Regions from separate parts of the Spirosoma lituiforme genome, predicted to be linked through region 1. Evidence: riboswitches for the same ligand, from Rfam matches in the RefSeq annotation. Region 1 holds a riboswitch; each other region holds the start of a gene.
What was found. Region 1 has a riboswitch for cobalamin ahead of ACYU87_RS14010 (TonB-dependent receptor plug domain-containing protein). Riboswitches for the same ligand answer to the same signal wherever they lie in the genome.
Positions count from the first base shown of each region.

Region 2: another riboswitch for cobalamin. It lies ahead of ACYU87_RS11835 (ABC transporter substrate-binding protein); the one in region 1 lies ahead of ACYU87_RS14010 (TonB-dependent receptor plug domain-containing protein).
Region 3: another riboswitch for cobalamin. It lies ahead of metE (5-methyltetrahydropteroyltriglutamate--homocysteine S-methyltransferase); the one in region 1 lies ahead of ACYU87_RS14010 (TonB-dependent receptor plug domain-containing protein).

Region 1 covers NZ_BAAHBO010000003.1:404,641-410,704, reverse strand. Annotated here, with positions in the region: gene ACYU87_RS14015 (YncE family protein) at 1-387, opposite strand, end outside; gene ACYU87_RS14010 (TonB-dependent receptor plug domain-containing protein) at 384-2,333, opposite strand; cobalamin riboswitch at 2,423-2,632, opposite strand; gene ACYU87_RS14005 (M16 family metallopeptidase) at 2,690-4,066, opposite strand; gene ACYU87_RS14000 (M16 family metallopeptidase) at 4,145-5,488, opposite strand; gene ACYU87_RS13995 (SDR family oxidoreductase) at 5,538-6,064, shown strand, end outside.
Region 2 covers NZ_BAAHBO010000002.1:828,394-834,457, reverse strand. Annotated here, with positions in the region: gene ACYU87_RS11850 (cob(I)yrinic acid a,c-diamide adenosyltransferase) at 1-143, opposite strand, end outside; partial or broken gene ACYU87_RS11845 (ABC transporter ATP-binding protein) at 151-1,119, opposite strand; gene ACYU87_RS11840 (FecCD family ABC transporter permease) at 1,194-2,282, opposite strand; gene ACYU87_RS11835 (ABC transporter substrate-binding protein) at 2,282-3,481, opposite strand; cobalamin riboswitch at 3,514-3,719, opposite strand; gene ACYU87_RS11830 (cupin domain-containing protein) at 3,925-4,413, opposite strand; gene ACYU87_RS11825 (carboxymuconolactone decarboxylase family protein) at 4,457-5,179, opposite strand; gene ACYU87_RS11820 (alpha/beta hydrolase) at 5,260-6,064, opposite strand, start outside.
Region 3 covers NZ_BAAHBO010000001.1:901,222-907,285, reverse strand. Annotated here, with positions in the region: gene ACYU87_RS03910 (hypothetical protein) at 1-320, opposite strand, end outside; gene metE (5-methyltetrahydropteroyltriglutamate--homocysteine S-methyltransferase) at 389-2,716, opposite strand; cobalamin riboswitch at 2,874-3,103, opposite strand; gene ACYU87_RS03900 (YdeI/OmpD-associated family protein) at 3,187-3,774, opposite strand; gene ACYU87_RS03895 (hypothetical protein) at 3,829-4,947, opposite strand; gene ACYU87_RS03890 (TonB-dependent receptor domain-containing protein) at 5,372-6,064, shown strand, end outside.

The sequences.
Region 1 (6,064 bases):
CGAAATAACCTGACGTGGATTTTCAATGTCTGGTGTTTTCAGCGTAGTACGTGATTTAAACGTCCCTGTATCAACGATTTCAACCTTATCTTGATTGGGTGCTGTGTTATCAATCAAAATTAATCCTTTACCATTTACTTCCGTATAACCCTCTACTAAACCACTAGGCAAAAAAGATGGGTTAGCTGCCTGCAAAATATTAGTAGCGACCGTATTGCCAGTGCGTGACAAAAAGGAAATTGTCCCGTTGTTATCAGAGAAATTTCCTTCATTTATGATAAGCACGCCCGACTCATAGGGCGTTGGTTCAGGGTCGGAGGTTTTACAGTTCCAGACGCTTAAGGCCAGCAAGCTGAGGGCAAGACCTTTTGTTACTTGGTACTTCATGATTTAGTAGATGGAAAATTGATAATCAAATTAAGCGCCCAGTTCCGCCCGGGCAATGCATTGCGCTTGACACTGAAGGAAAGGGCATCAAATACATTGTTGACCTGCCCCTGTAACCGAACAGGTACCGGACCGATTTTGGTCGTGGTCTCGAGAATAACATTCGTTAGGGCAACACCCTTAAAAAACTGGCTATTGTCGAAGGTGATGTACCGGCGTGAAGTAGCCTGCGTTTGGATGGATAGCCGTGTCTGACCACGTTGCACATAAGCATTGAGCGTTTCGGTATGGATGGGCACGTAGACCAGCTGTTTCCCGATCACATCCGCTGAATACGTGTCATACACCCGCTCCTGCGATGAGCGCGTCAGCGCATAGCCTACCCGTAAACTCGCCCGCCAGCCGTTATGAGCATAAGCCAGGGAAGTAATCAATTCGCCACCCCGAGCCACAACCAGCTGCAAATTCTCGACGTGATAATTGGTCGCCGGATTCCAGTATGTCCAGTTGTCTACCCGGTTGCGATACACCGTTGCTTCGGTCGTCAGTTGGAGGTGTTCGTTGAAAACGAGGCTGGACGCGAGTCCGGCTTCAAGATTAAATCCGCTTTCGGGCAACAGATTGGGATTGCCCAGGTCAGCCCAGTAGCGTTCGTTAAGCGTTGGTACCCGGTAGCTTCGGCTTACGGATCCTTTAGCCGTTAAACCAAAGGCCGGGCGCTGCACAATTCGGAATTCAGCGCCGAGTGATGGCGTGATGGGTGGATTAAATCGGGTAACAAACGCCTGCCGTACATTAGCCGATACCAGCCAGCGTATAGTCTGCAGGCGAAACAGCGCATACAGATCGCCCCGATTTTCGTTAATTAATGTACTTACGTAGCCATCTGTCCGGGTATTGTAATGGGACCACTCACCACCGACGCGAAGGCTCAGCGATCGACTGGCTTTGGCGGGAATCAGCGTAAACTCCCGCTCGACACGGCTGATAAAACGGTCGGTCTGGGTATGGCTGGGCGAAGCAAAATTTCCCTTGGCGTAGTCCAGAACGTCATGAATCCAGCCAAGACGAAGGGTTAACTGGTTGGTTTCGTAGGTCGTTAGGAAGCGTGCCGATTGGGTGCGGGTGCGTTCACGGGCAATGGTATCCTGAGGAGCCAGAACCAGATCGTTGTCCGTTAGCCAGACATTGACGGATACCTGCCGACCACTCTTGTGCATAAAGTACAAATCCTGAACGAGACCCCGTTGCGCGGTCGTTGACTGTTCCAGAAAGTAATTCCGGCGTTCGGTCGATGGGTACGCGTTATTGAACTGGTTTCGATAAGCAAACGTCTTGCCTGATACGTTCCAGGCGTTACCCAGTCCTGCGCTATAGCGGGCGCCCAGTTGAGTCTGGTTGTTCTGAAAGCTAGCCAATTGATGGCCAAATGTTATGCGTATGCCCGGCTGCCAGACAGGGCTGCTTCCCAATAAGATACTGCCGCCCACCGCATCCGAACCCACAACGCTGGCCGACGAACCATATTGAACCGCCAACCGGTCGAAACCCGCTACGGGCAGCGTGGAGAAATCAGTCTGGCCAAGATTAGGCTGGTTGATGTTAATGCCATTCCACAGGACAGCCGTGTGGTTGGCCGACGTTCCCCGAAACGATACCGTCGCCAGTTGGCCGGATCCATAACTCTTAAACGCCAACGGCGTAGTCAATGCCAGCAAGTCCGTTAACGAACCAAAGCGAAATTGTAATAGGGTTGCCGAGTCTATACGCTGAAGTTTCTGGCCCGCCAAAAATCGCTCGGGTGCGATAGCCCGTACGGTTACGGCCGATAAGGACACAACAGCAGCCGACCGCGCCGACGAATCGGATTGCGCGGTGCTTTGATGACCAGCCAGTAAGCCGACCAATAGAGCAATAACCCACCAGCGAAGGGTGCTTTGTTTCAACGGTATACTAAGAATGAGTGCTCGAAAACGTCGGACCAACAAATAGCTGGCCCACAGCACGCGATTGGGGCGTTTCCTCCGAACGCCAGAACAACGGATGATTTACGGCAGGTCTCCTGGCTCGTCTCGTCGGGTCTTACCTTCCCACGCTGAAAATCAGCGCAGTGGTCACGTAGATTGAACCGATTTTTTTAAAGACTTACAGTTGCGGGGACAGCATTGGTTTCGCACCAACTTCCCTTTTAAGCCTTGCAAGCTGCCACGAAGCAGCATGAGGCACCGAAAACTCAAGGACAAAGGTAGGGTATTTTTATTTACCAAGTGGGGCGGACAGGATATCCTGTCCGCCCCACTTATTAAAAACCTTCAGCTTTTATTTCTTTCTCGGTAATGGTACCGTACTTTTTCACATTATCCCGAATCGTTTCGGCTTTGCCGATCAGTACAAACTGGAGTTTATCTTTCGGAAAATATTGGTCGATGATCTGGCGTGTTTTGGCGACTGTCAGCCCGTCGACGTTTTTCTGGAAGTTGTTAATGAAGGATTCATCGAACCCAAGGCTGAACATATCAGTCAGCAAATTGGCCAACTCGCTGGCCGACTCATACCTCGGCGGGAAATCAGCTTTAACGTAGTTTTTGGCCGATGACAGTGTTTTTTCGTCGATACCCGTCCGGTGTAAGCTATCGAGAACCTGAATAGCCATATCGATTGCCTGGGTGGTGGTACTAACTTTGGTGAAGGTCGAAACGGCGAACGTGCCACTTTTACGAAACGTACTGAATCGACTGCTTGCCCCATAGGTCAAACCCGAGTTTACTCGCAGAGCGTCATTCAGCCAGGATGTAAAGCGCCCGCCCAGAATTGTATTGACAACCGTGACGGGAATAAAATCGGGGTTATTCTGTGTAATGCCCTTTCCCCCAATCAGGAACGTAGTTTCGCGGGCGTCGTCTTTGTTAACCAGTAACACTCGGCTTTTCTCGAAAGCAACCGTCGGGTCCGTCAGGGCGGGCGACGTCGCTGGCGCTGTTTTCCAGCTACCGAATAAATCAGTAATTCGCTTTTTCATAGCCGCCGTATTGAAATCACCCACAATGGCAATCGCACCCCGATCGGTAGTAAAGTTCTTCTGATAGAACTGCCGGGCATCATTAGCCGAAACCGCTGAAACCGACGCTGGTGTACCCGTAATGGGATTGGCATACGGATGACCTTCGAAGACAAACTTATTGAAGTAGGAGCCGACTACGCCCCTTGGACTTTCTTTTTGCTGGGTCAACTGAAGCAACTGGCGCTGCTTGTACTTATCAAACTCACCCTGGTCGAAGGTAGGCTTCGTCAGTACATCCTGGATGATATTGAACAGTAGATCCTGGTCTTTTACCGCAAACGACGAGGTCAGTTTGGCTACTTCTTTTCCAGCGTAGGTATCCACACTGGCTCCTACGTATTCAATCTTTTCTTCCAGTTGGGCTTTCGTATACTTCGAACTGCCGAACAACAGAGCCTCCGCCGTCATGTTAGCTAAACCATACCGGCTACCATCCTGCACAGCGCCCGCATCGAAAACGGCCGAGACATTGATGAGCGGTACCTCATGTTGCTCCATCAAATAAATCGTCAGACCGTTCCGGAGCTTGAACTTCTGGTAGGGGGGCACCCTGAACGTTTGCGCCAGCGACGCTCCCGTGGCAATAAGGGCAAGGAGTAAGGTAATTATATGTTTCATTGTAAACGTTTCTGGTGATATCAGTGACATAAAGCGTTTATAGGCAACTGCCCATGCCGCCAGGCCATTGCGGTAGAATCAATTGTTTTTGGCAGAATTTACGTTCGGTTCCGGCAAGAGGTAACCAACCGTGCGGTTGCGGCTTGTCAGGTACGTTTTCGCTACTCGCTGAACGTCTTCTTTAGTCACCTTTTCATAAAGCGCCGGGGCTTCGTAGAGCTTTTTGTAATCACCAAAGAACAGTTCATATGTGCCAAGTGAGTTCGCTTTTCCGTTGATCGATTCCATCGTTCGGTAAAACTCCATGAGTTTCTGGTTCTTCAGCTTCTGTAACTCCGCATCAGTAATTCCTTCGTTAATGACCTTGTCGATTTGATACAAGACCGACCGCTCCAGTTGGTCTGCCGAGATACCACTACCGGCAATGGCATAGACGGAGAACAGGCTGGGGTCAAATGACATTTCTACGTTGGTAAATACCCGAGACGCTACCGTTGAGTCCAGCACCAGCGATTTAACCAGCCGCGACGAATTGCCGGAACTCAACACCCCGCTGAGTAAATCCAGCGCATAATAATCGGGGTGACGCGTGGCCGGAACATGGTAGGCAAGCAGAATATTTGGCGTTGCCACATCCTTGTACGTTGTTGCCCGCCGTTCGCCGTTTTGGGGCGGCTCCACCGTACGTAAACTATCCGGTAGTTTCTGGGCCGGAATCGAGCCGATGTACTGCTCCGCCAGTTTTTTTACCTGAGCCGTTGTAACATCGCCCACGACAACCGCTATAGCATTATTTGGCGAATAATAAGTTTTGAAGTATTTCTCCAGATCAGCCTGTGTCCACTTTTTAATATCCGACTCAAAGCCAATTACGGGAAACATATACGGGTGTTCGACAAACGCTACCGACTGAACCAGTTCGCTAATGACCCGGTAGTTGCTGTTCTCCAGACCCGTACTGCGCTCGGATAAGACCACGCCCCGCTCGCTTTCTACCATTTTCGGATCAATTGCCAGATCCCGGATCCGGTCGGCTTCTAGGTCGAAAATCGTTTCGAGCGCACCACTTTGAAACCAGTCGGTGTATACGGTCGTATTTTCGGTCGTGTAGGCATTGTTCGAGCCGCCGTTGGCTTCCATCACCCGGTCGAATTGTTTGGGACCGTATTTCTTGGCCCCGTTGAACATCATGTGCTCAAAAAAGTGCGACAGGCCCGTGATGCCGTGGACCTCATTGCGGGAGCCGACTTTCCAGAACGAATAAAAGTTGGCGTTGGGAATAGAGTGGTCTTCAAGAACCATGAATTTCATGCCGTTCTTCAGGGTGAACGTTTGTACGTCCTCCGGCTTGGGCTTACTTTGTGCCAGCACGATACTCGCCGAGAGTATCAAGACGGCCGAAAACCCCATTCGTTTGTTCATGTGAGTGGTTTTAGTTTGGAGAAAAGCTAAAATTAGTGACCTTTAGCGCATGAACCAATCGCTCTGGTCGCTTGACGGCCAACGTGCCCTCGTAACGGGCGGAACCAAAGGCATCGGCGAAGCTATTGTCCGTCAATTTCTGGACCTCGGCGCGTCCGTATTTATCATCGCCCGCGACAACACACTGCTTCAGCAACAACTAACCGAGTACCGACAGCAGGGGCATACCGTTGAAGGCTTGGCCGTTGATGTGAGTCAGCCGGGAGTAGCTACTCAGGTTATTGAGGCCGTGAAGCAAGTGTGGGATAACCTCGATATTCTGGTTAACAATGCGGGCACGAACATTCGTAAGGCTACAGCCGACTACAGCTCTGATGACTACAACCATGTGCTGAATACCAATCTGCGTTCGGCGTATGAACTGACCCAGGCGGCCTATCCACTCCTAAAGGGAGATGCACGTGGAAACAGTCCAGCCGGGGACTATCCAGTCGGGGGCCATCCAGCCGGGGGCCGAGTAGTGATGGTTTCGTCTGTATCAGGCCTGGCACATACCAGCAGCGGCTCGCTATATGG
Region 2 (6,064 bases), on a different contig from region 1:
AGTTTCACCCGAAGCAACCCAATGGTCGAGTTGGCTTCGTCCAAGGTGCCGATGCACTCAACCCGCACATCGTCTTTATCAACCCGGCTACCCCCAAACAGGCCCGTCGTACCTTTGTCTCCTTTTTTTGTGTAAATTTTCATTGTCTGATTAATTCGTGCTTATCGTTGACTTGGGTGTTAATGATTGAAGTGCATTCAACAGTTCTTCAATAGAGCGATGATCGTGCTGGATGCCGTTGATTCGGCTTGTCCAGCGGGCGATCCCGTTCTGGGTTGAAACCTGGAGTAAACAGCTTGCCCTGGTGTCGGGTCTAATGGAGAAGCCTTCCCGCTGCAACGCCCGCCGGGTCCAGAAAACAAGCTCATCATCACCACGCAGCTCAATGACGGGTCCTGCTTCTTCCTGATGAATGGTAAATGTTCCCGTCGATTTATCAAAGTAAAACCCACCTTTGTCGAAGGTAGAGGCAAAGGCACCCGTGAGTACCAGATCTTCCGGGGTGCCGGTTGCCAGTTGACCGGCTGGATCAAGTAACCACAACCGGTCGGCAGCCTGTAGGGCCAGGTCAAGTTCGTGGGTCGACAGCAAAATGGCTTTATTCAGTTGCCGGGTCAACCGATGGAGCAGGCGCATCATCTCAACCCGGTTGGGCAAGTCGAGGTGAGCCGTGGGTTCGTCGAGTAAAATCAGGTCGGTATTCTGGGCCAGGGCGCGGGCCAGCATAACTTTTTGCCGTTCACCATCGCTTAACTGGTACAACCGACGATGCTGGTAAATCAACGTATCGGTTGCCTCCAGTGCCTCCTGAATTTTATCCTGATCGTCTTTGGTCAGGCTGCCAAGCCAACCCGTGTAAGGCGTTCGGCCCAGGGCCACCAGCTCCCGTACCAGCAGGTTACCGGCGTCGACTCGTTCGGCCAGAACGAGGCTCAGTTTCTGGGCCAGCGCAACGGGCCCAACGGCCTGTAAATCCTGCCCCTGAACGGAAATTGTTCCGCTCAATATAGGCTGTAATCCTGCCAGGGTACGCATAAGCGTCGATTTTCCCGCTCCGTTAGGCCCCAACAAACAGACCAACTGGCCGGGGAACAAATCCACCGCCAGCGACTCTGCCACGATACGTTTCGGCTGGTTTCGGTTCTGATAACCAATGGTTAAGTCACGGGCTGTCAGGAAGGGTAGTGGTTCGCTCATGAGAAGGACGACCGAAGGTTGTTACGACGAACAATGATCCAGATCACTACGGGTGCGCCCAGCAGCGACGTAACAACGTTGATGGGGAGGATGGCCTGCGTTCCTGGTAGTTGGGCCAGGCCGTCGCACATCAACAGGAGGGTAGAACCAACCAGGCAGGTGGCCGGAATCAGAATTCGATGGTCGGAGGTATCCAGCAGGGAGCGGGTGATGTGAGGCACGGCAATGCCGACAAACCCGATGGGGCCACAAAAAGCGGTAATGCTACCCGTTAATAAACTCGTGCTCACCAGAATAAGTAATCGGCTGCGTCCTACTGTCAGCCCCATCGTGCGCGCATAGTTTTCACCCAGCAGCAGAACATTGAGCGCTTTTGACGAAGCAAAGGCCAGCAGCAACCCCAGCGTAACGACGCTGGCTAACACCGACAGATGCGTTTGAATGACGCCCCCCAACGAGCCAAACGTCCACATCAGGTACTCCTGAAGCTGTTCGGGCTGGCTGAAATACTGCCAGATGCTCACGACCGAAAGCGTAATGGTGCCAATCATTACCCCGACGATCAGCAAAATAATGTTGTCGCGCAGCCGACCCGCAATCGATAATACAACCAATAAAACCAGTGCGGAACCCAGAGAAGCCATAAACACCAGTAGCCAACTCCCCGAAAGGCCGAGCTGCCGGATGGCGTACAGACTGGCACTACCACCGCCCGATAGCATAACAACCGCGACGCCCAACCCCGCTCCGGCCGTAATGCCCAGTTCGGAGGGGCCTGCCAATGGGTTTTTGAATAAGGTCTGCATTTGCAGACCACTTACGGATAGGCCGCAGCCCACAATAACGGCCGTTATCGCTTTTGGTAACCGTATTTTCTGAACGATGTAAAGCCAATCGGTATGATCGGAACCCTGACCCGACACGATGCGGGCTACCTCGGAGATCGGAATTGATACTGACCCCAGGGCAATGTCCAGCAGAAAGAAAACGATTGCCAACCCGATCAATCCCACAAGCAGCAATCGACGCCGGAGCGGCCCCGGTTTCGCGAGCTGGTTATACGGTGGCGTAACGGGTATCTCCATTACTTCAGTTGCTTGTAGTAGACCAGTTCATGCTTCGGCAGTAAGTCAGGGTGCACAATTTTTATCAGATCCGCCAGGACAAGATGCGGATTGACAGCCCCCGATTCCCAGAAATCGTTAGATCCCCGGCTGTTTATCCGCTTGCCATAATTGAACACCTGCCCCAGCTTGAAGGCCTTGAAGTCTGCATAGCGGGCATCTTTCGCCAGAATATCCTGCTTCGAATTCACATCGCTGATCCCAACGTTTAGCCAGATATCGGCATCCAGCGCTACCGGGTAAACCGTTTCGAAATTGAGCGGTAAACTTCCTGTTGCTTTTCTGTCCGACCAGTGGTAACGGCCACCCGCGTCCAGAAAAAAGCGCGTCATGTAACTATCCCCATCGGGCACGAACCAGGCATCCTTTGAATTCATCCCGCTAAGAATACTTGGTTTTATCGCCACCGTACGGGTCAGTGCCGACAAGCGGTTGTATTCTTTTTCAACCTCGGCAAACTTCTTATTGACAAGGGTTTCTTTGTTGGTTAATGCCGCCATCAGTTTCACCCACTCAGCCCGACCCAGGGGTGTCGTTTCGACCCATTCCGAGTTGATCAAAACGGGAACGCCCGCATCCCGGAGGGTTCGATACCGATCCATGCGGGCCACAGGGCTACCCATGGCCATCAGCAAGTCCGGGTGCATGGTGATGAGCTGCTCTTCATTGATGGTTTGTCCCTGGCCCACTTCCTTGATTTTACCAGCCTTTATTCGCTCAATGACTTTTGGCGCAGAAACGTACTTCAGGTTTCCCAGGCCTACCAGCAACTCATCGGCTTCCAGAAAATCAATCAGACCCACGTGCATGGAAGACATAGCAACCAGACTTCGTAAGGGGATTTCGATAATCTGACCGGGTGTATAGCCCTTCGGATGAGGAGTTCCCCGCTGCACCAGGGCATACTGAACGGTATCGGATGTCTGCTCAAACGGGCTTATAATGGACAGGATTTTGTAATTGTTCACGTAGCGGATGGAGAATCCCCGGGCGTGGTGAATGGTTACCTGATCGACAAAATACGATTTTTGCGCCGTAGTCGATGCTGTTTGCTCAGTAAGGGTTGACGAGGTACTGCAACTTGAAGAGAGAAGAACCGGGAAAAGAGTAAACAAGGCAAGGCGATTCAGGACACCTTGTCTGACGTTGTTTTTTTGCATGTTGGTTACTTTACGCTTTTCTTCCGAAAGCTATGAGTCTATAGCTAAAGGCAGGTCTTCTGACTTCTCCCATTTTCGACGACCTTCCCATTCCGACAGGAACAGTGGCGTACACGGCCGAAAGTTTATCCGGAGTTACAGCAGCGGAGACTGTCGCGGAGTTTCACCGCATTCCCTTTTAAAACGGTCTGTTCATGCGCGATGGACAGACACCGTTACCTTTATGCAGCGCAAAGGTACGACAACCGAATGAAGCATACGGTATGTCAACATTTTTTCCGACGATACTGGCCTGTCTTCTTCCACGCAACCAGAATCCGTCTGGTCAACAGGCTTACAGGGGATTGTCAAGGTATAGGCAAAGGTGCGAGGCACCCATAGTGATCAATAGGTGAGGGGCTGTGCAGGAACACACAGGAAAATAGCTGAGTAGGTTTCAACAATTACTTCCTGATGTTGGTATACTCCTCATCCGTGACGGGCTTCATCCAGGTTACTCGACCTATAGTTGTGTTCGGCGTAACGGCCACTTGCATAAATCCGACGGTGGGGGAAGCGCCATGCCAATGGGGAACGTTTGGAGGACATTTCACCGCGTCGCCTTTCCTCAGGATTTGGATGGACTTTCCCTGCTCCTGATAGTAGCCAATGCCGCCCATTGCCAGCAGCACCTGTCCACCCGCGTGGCTATGCCAGTGCGAACGGGCACCCGGCTCGAAGGTTACGTAGCCTACCGGAATGTTGAAGGCACTGTCAGGCTCAATCAACTGCTGCACCCAAACGGTTCCGGTGAAGTTACTGGCCGGTGCTCGCTGTCCCTTCGGAAAAATAGCGTCGGTATCGGACCTGGTTTCCGTTTGGGCGTTTGCGCCTAAACGGGCTAAAATCACCAGCAAAATGGTAAATCGTAATGCGCTTGCGTTGTTCTTCATTCCGTTGTGTTAAAACGCTACTTTTTGCGTATTCCTGTGCGGCTTAATGCGTTGATGCGATTACCTGCGTCAGAACCGCCCGCCCGGCCTCGGCTTCCGCGGTACCGATACTCGTCCCGATCAGGTCAAATGCCTCTTTTAGTTGCGGTTCGGTCAGACCCACGTGCAAACAAATACCCAGGTGGCTTTGCAGCATGGGTTCGACACCACCGATGCTGGCAAGTACCGAAATGGTCGTTAGCTCCCGGTCGCTATAACTAAGCACATCGCGCTCAAACAGATCGGCAAACAGGTGTTCTTTGAGAAATACCTCGATTTCGGGACTGAAGGCCGCGTATCCTTTTTTAGGGCCGGTTTCCGGCTGACCAGTGAGTTGTTCGAGCGTTTTTTTGCCTCGCTCGTACTTCGACTCCCGGCTGGTGATCGGTGACGCTGTCCTACCCATTTTGTCAGTAATGCCTTTTTTCTTCCGCTCGTCCAGCACGGTCATCAGCGTTTGCAACCCTCGAATGCTCCGGGGAAATCCGCAATAGGCGTACAGATGCACCAGCACTTCCTTGATTTCATTGATCGTCAGCCCTGCATCCAGGCCCGTATGCAGGGCGGGTTGTAGTTTTTGCAGATCCCCTTTGGCGGTGAGGGCGGAGATGACAACAATGCGTTGCTGGTTTGGTGACAAGGTAGTTTGTTGATTCATCTGATTTTGAGCGTTAAGCTGAGTAGAGATGAACCAGCTGACGATCATACCGAAGAAAGCAATACGCATACGTTTGGTGGAGAATAGGGTAGTTACAATCGGAATGAAAGCTCGTTAATCCAGCTTATTCTCCTTCAAAAATTTAGCCATCAGATCCGCGATCTGGATGTTGTTGAGATCGGAAAACGGGTATTGCCCTTGATGCCGATTTCAGGCAGGTGCACGACCTGCGCATGGCCCCCGTGCTTGTTGACGGTCGCGGCCCAAAGCCTTGCCATCTCCAGTCCGGCCCGCCAATGGTCTTTGTTCCACACGGTCGTTGGCTGGTCAGCAATGTTGTCGCCGTAATAGATGATGATCGGAATTTTGGTGAGCTTCGTAAAATCCGACAGGGGTATCTCAACGCCTTTCAATTCGCCAAACAGGCTGGTCGACTGGATGGGTTTGGGTAACTCGCCCGCCGGAAAAACAAAACTGCTGAAGGGTTCGTAGGCGACAACGGCCTTCACGTTTTCGTTTTTTATCGCCGTAAACCAGCCAACCCCTCCTCCCTGCGAATGGGTAATGAGGATACCTCCGCCAATTCGATCGACTAGTTTCGAACACGCCTTGGAGACAACAGTCGCGTCGAAAGCCCCCGTATTGGGCGTCATCTGCCGAAAAAACTGCTCCAGCGAAGCGGTATCTTTCGGAAACTGACTACCAGCAAAATAATCGGGATAGTTGCCAATCCGGAACTGCGTAAACCAGAACTGTTCATCCGGCGTAGGCGTAATCGTTGTCGAAACCAGACTCTTTCCGGCTTCGCCCCGCCTGGGCTGATCCAGTAAATAAACCCCAAAACCCCGGCGGAGAAAGATCGTCTGAAAGCCTTCCCGTCCATCGGGGGCCGATTCCCACGTTTTTTTGGATTCGGCGGCCCCGTGCAGAAAGACCAGCGGGTATTTACGGGGA
Region 3 (6,064 bases), on a different contig from region 1:
TCAATTTCATCAATTAGTTGCCGGACGAACTGCTGCTGGTCAGTCGATAAAGACGCTGCCGATGCACACAGCGAGGCTTTCACCTTCTGCCACTGGCTGGAACCAAGGATAAATAGTTCGGTTGTGAAATCGACCGTTGACGGATTAGTCAGGCTGGTAGACGATGAGCCTGAAGCAACGCGGTTAATGGCAAGGGTGGGGGTCAGGGCCTTCATGAGCTGGGCTGCCAGATCACTGCGAACGTACTGATCCAGCGTGTGCGGAGGTATTCGGCCTTCCGTATCCGCTTTTTTCAAGGTCGTAATCGCTTTGTAATTCATGCTACGGGTGTTGCCTACAAGGAGAAAAACAGTCTTCTGCCGGTTCCCCGGCAGAAGACCGTTGCTAATTACACAGATTCCAGTACAGCCTCACGAACGGTCCGGGCCGCCTGCACCATGTTTTTCAGCGCTTCGGTGGTTTCCGGCCAGCGTCGTGTTTTCAGGCCACAATCGGGATTAACCCATAGATTCCGGGCAGGTAACACGTTCGTGGCTTTCTGAAGCAGATCGACCATTTCGGTTACCGACGGCACCCGTGGGCTATGAATGTCATACACCCCCGGCCCGACTTCATTCGGGTAGGCAAACCGGGCAAACGCGTCCAGCAACTCCATTTGTGATCGGGACGTTTCGATGGTAATTACATCGGCATCCAGATCGGCAATAGCCCCGATGATGTCGTTGAATTCCGCGTAACACATATGGGTATGAATCTGCGTCTGGTCCTGCACACCCGATGCGGCTACCCGAAACGCCATCACGGCCCAGTTCAGATACGTATTCCAGTTTTCCCGACGCAGCGGTAACCCTTCCCGAAGGGCCGGTTCATCAATCTGAATAATACCAATGCCAGCCGCTTCCAGATCCACCACTTCATCGCGAATAGCCAGGGCCAGTTGCAGGCAGGTATCTCTCCGGGGCTGATCATCGCGGACAAAAGACCATTGTAAAATAGTGACAGGGCCCGTAAGCATTCCTTTCACGGGTTTGCTCGTCAGCGACTGGGCAAACTGCGCCCAACGCACGGTCATGGCTTCCGGCCGGTGAACATCACCAAAAATGATGGGTGGTTTCACGCACCGCGACCCGTAACTCTGTACCCAGCCATTTTCGCTGAAGGCAATCCCGTCGAGTAACTCACCGAAATACTCGACCATGTCGTTCCGCTCGAACTCGCCGTGCACCAGCACATCCAGTCCTACTTCTTCCTGCCAGCGAATCGCCTGCTCGGTTTCCGACGTAATAAAGGCTTCGTATTCAGTCAGCGTTTTCTCCCCTTTTTTGAATTTTGCCCGGTTGGCCCGTACCACATCGGTCTGGGGAAATGAACCAATCGTTGTGGTGGGGAAGAGGGGCAGTTTATGCTGGTCACGCTGCAAGGTCTGCCGTTGCGTAAACGTCTGTCCGCGCCGGGCATCCTGCTCACCCAATTGCTGCAGGCGTTGCTGAACGGCTGGTCTATTGACATCGCTCGATTCCCGGCGAGCCTGTATGGCGTTCTGATTACTCGTCAGATAAGCCAGCGCCTGGGAATTGTTCGGGTCCTGGACAAGGGTTGTCAGTGTAGCAACCTCGTCCAGTTTTTGGCGGGCAAACGCCAGCCATTGATTGATTTGCTGGCTTAGTCCTGCCTGCCCGGTTTCAGTCGACAGATCGCAGGGAACGTGTACCAGCGAACAGGAAGGCGAAACAAGGATACGATCGGGACCAATCGCATCGACGGCCTTACGCAGAGTAGCAAGTGATTTATCCAGGTCATTGATCCAGATGTTTCGGCCATCGACCAGGCCCAACGACAGGCGGGTTTTCTGCTGGACGAAATCGGTACTCAGCACATCGGCCAGTTGATTGGGGCAGCGGACCAGATCCAGGTGGATAGCTTCAACGGGTAGGTGAAGAACCGTCGTCAGATTGTCTCCGTAACACTCGAAATACGAGGCCAGTAACAGCTTGAGGTTCGGAAACTGATCGTGGAACTGCCGATAAACCGAGACCAGTATGTTGCGCTGCTGAACCGTCAAATCCAGCGACAGGCAGGGCTCATCGAGCTGAATCCAGTCGGCTCCCTGTGCCTGCAACCGGCTAAGAATCTGTTCATACACGGGCAACAGGCGGTCCAGTAAGTCCAGCTGATCGAAGCCCGTATCTTTTGCTTTCCCCAACAGCAAATACGATACGGGTCCTAACAGGACGGGTTTGGGCACTATACCCAGCGTTTGTTTCGCTTCCTCAAACTCGGTGAAAACCTTCTCGGAAAGCAGTGAGAATGTCTGGTCTGCCGAAAACTCAGGAACGATGTAGTGGTAATTCGTATCGAACCACTTTGTCATTTCCATCGCCTTTAGGTCGAGTCCAGCCTGCTGGTAACCGCGGGCCATCGCAAAATACAGCGGCAGCAGATCCGGGTCTGTGGTGTCGAGGAGGGGCTGAAACCGGTTGGGAATGGCTCCTACCGTCAGGGACATGTCCAGAACCTGGTCATAGAGCGAGAAATCGTTGCAGGGAATCAGCGAAATGCCGGCCTGCTGTTGAGTCAGCCAGTTAGCCTGTCTGAGTTGACGGGCTACCTCCTGAAGCTGTTGGGGGGTAATCGTTTGAGCCCAGCATTGTTCGAGGGCTCGTTTGAGTTCGCGGTGGCTACCGATTCGTGGATAGCCGAGGTTGTGAGCGATCATGTTGTAATTGGAAAAAATGGTTGATCGCGTTCGATGCCGAACTCCATACGCCTACCACATGATCCAGATTTTACACAATACGACAAACAACCCCCAGCCTCGGGGAGAAGCAGGGATGAAGCAGTCAATCGTGATGAAACCCAGTCGCGTGTGGGCGTAATCAGCAAAGCTAAAGGCAAGTCTCCTGGCTTGTGACGGTATTTGCCGTCCTTCTCACCCCATCGTAACCGATACGCCGAAGCGGGCGAACCGGTTGTGGGACAATGGACATCGAGGGCAAACCCTTTTTAATTGTCACTGACAGTAGCAACGTCTGCTCGTGATTCTCACACGATTCCTTTTTCATTTCCTGAAACTCTCAGGAAAACCATTAGCTTGTTTGACGGAAAACAAAGAACGTTGGGACAAAGGAACCGCATTCGGCGCTTAAAAACAAGGAACCGTTCCTTGCCGCGCCCCTAATCGATGACTCATGGCCGTATTTTTTGTCTCAAACCCTGGGCGGCCAATTCGACCAGTTCTCTTATTCGATTCTGTCGGGTCTGCGGCCGTTTTGCCATGACAAGCCGTTGGAGAATGACCCGTTTATCGGACTTGCTCAGGTCGAGGAAATAGCGTTCTGCATTTGGGTTTTCCTGAAAAGCAGCCGCTAAATCCGGAGGAATGACCAGCGCATCGACGTCGTCCAGAATCGTCCAGGAGCCATTCTGTTTGGCAATGTCGATCGCCGTTAAACCGGCCGGGGTCATCAGGCCGTTGTCCATGAGCTGTTTAACTTTCTCCTTGTTGATTTTTGACCAGACGCTCGTCGGTTTCCGTCGGCTGAAAAACTGCCGGTATGTGTGGTCGTCTATGGACTTTGCCAGGCTATCGATCCACCCGAAACAAAGGGCTTCGTCTACGGCTTCGCTCCAGGTCAGGGTGGGGGTGGCTGATTTCTTTTTGTGGTAGACGAGCCAAACCGATTGTTGATCCGCGTGGTGTTCCTGCAACCACGCCCGCCAGTGCGCCCGGTTTGCCGGGCAAAATGTTTCGGTTTCTTTTTCGACGACTTTCATTGGCACAATAGCCCTGTGTTTTACGACTTGTTTCAGTAACAACCATCGGGTGGGTTACGCGCTACTTAATTCAGCCATCAGGGCGAGTAATTGGCTGGCCGTTTGGGCAGACCGGCGGCCCAGTCCGCACGAACAGGCTATATCAACGGCTTGGCCACGGGCGGTTTCGATATTCCTTAAAATCTGGTGATGTTCGGCCAGGGTGCGTTTTTCGTGAACAAAGCCCGCTACGAAGCGCGTATGTCCGGGCAACTGAACAGCGGCCAGGGGGGCATAATATCCTTCATCCGTTGGCGGGGCAACGATTCCTTCGGCCAGTGGATAATGAACATAAACCAGTTGGTGCTGAACCGGCCAGGCCTGAACCAGCCGATTAGAGAACGCCACCATTTTGTCCAGCGTTTTAGGGTGCACCAGTGCTTCGTTATGAAAGTCGCCCAGACAAAGGTGAATGCCAATCTGGGCGCCGGGCGTGATCTTTTTCAGCAGATCCAGAATCGGGCGCAGGGCAAGTCCCATAAGCGGAGTGGGCAGCTTGTAAGCCGCATAAAGTTCGGGAGGTACCTCTATTTGGATGAGCAGGTCATTACCCGCCTGCGCCAGGGCGGCATTCACTTCGCGGGCAATGATGGTGTTGAATGCATAGGTATAGCGCAGCCAGGTAATGGGACTGGCAAACGCAAAACCCATGGCAAAACCGGTGGGTACGCCCATCTGAAACTTTAAGTCGGGAAGGCCATACTGCTCCCGCAGGCGCTGAAATACAGGATAGCTGGAGCGGAAGAAATCATCGTACCCCAACTGAACGTGTTCGGGTAAATCGGCGGGGGAGCGTCTGGGCTTCAGCTTCTGAAAGCTGTCATAATTAATGGCCATCCCGTCATCCGAACTCCGTTTGGGTTGTTTCACAATTTCCCAGTTGTCGGCATCGGCGGTTATCTTTTCGATGGCGTACACGACCCAGGCGATGCGGTTTCCTTTTGGAAATGCAGGCGTTTTCTCGCCAATTTCTCCGTCGGGTAAACAGAATAAAGAAGATCCCAGAGCCTCCAGGGCGCGAGTCATGCATTCTGTCTCGTCGGAGAAGGGCAGGCTGCCTACGAGCAGAGTAGAGCGATGGGGTTGGGGTGTTGCATTAAAAGAGTGATCAGGATGTGTTATAGGCTGGTTCACGATCGTAGGGTTTAGGCGATTCTAACCTAAACAATAGTCCACTGATTTACAAGGAAGAACGACGAGAAAATATAGTTTAGCAGAATTGTACTACTGTATAGGTTCATAGCCCCTGGGGCTGCAGTCTGTGGGGCATGGACTACGAAAATCCACCGCCCCCTGGTTCGTGAGGATACAAACCAAGGTAACCAGACGCCATGAACAAACGTGTAGAAGATGGAACCTGCCATTGTAACGGTTGCATTCACGAATGAATACAACGGAGGATTCGATCAGGAAAAACTTGCGGGAGGGAGTTCAATAATTTCATTCAGGAATCCTAAAACAGGTTCATTTATTTAGAATTAATAAGAATAAATTTTATTGCAGCGAATTCTGTCGTTCATTTGTAATTCTTTAGAATGAATCTATATAATACCCACAAATGAATGCCATTAAAGTACTCTACGTATTCTTTTTCTCATTAAGTACTTTTGTTGTTCAGGCCCAGACAGGGGGCACGATCCGGGGCAGCGTAAAAACCTCGGACGGTAATCCCGCTGAAGCCGTAACGGTTAGCCTGAAAGGCAAAGGGCAAGGAGCCCTGACCAATGCCAAAGGTGATTTCTCAATCAATCATGTTAAGGCCGGGACGTACCAGCTTCAGGTTTCATCTATCGGCCTGAAAACGGTAGAACAAGCGGTTACCACAAACGGGACGGAAACCGTTACGGTGGATGTTACCCTGTCAGAAAGCGCATCGCAATTAACGGAGGTGACCGTAAACGGTAGCCGCACCAATCGATTCGCCCGCTCATCCAGCGACTATGTGTCGAAAATGCCCCTCAAAAACCTGGAGAATCCACAGGTATACAATACCATCGGCAAAGAATTACTGACCGAGCAACTCGTTTTTTCGGTTGATGATGCCATGCGTAACGCACCCGGTGTTCAGAAAATGTGGGAAGCGACCGGCCGGGCTGGTGATGGCGGTAGCTATTATAGTACGCGCGGGTTTATTGTTCAGAGCCAGCTACGGAATGGGCTGGCCGGTAATGTGACAACTGACATCGACGCTGTTAACCTGGAGAAACTGGAAACGATTAAAGGGCCATCGGCAACCCTGTTTGGTAGTGCA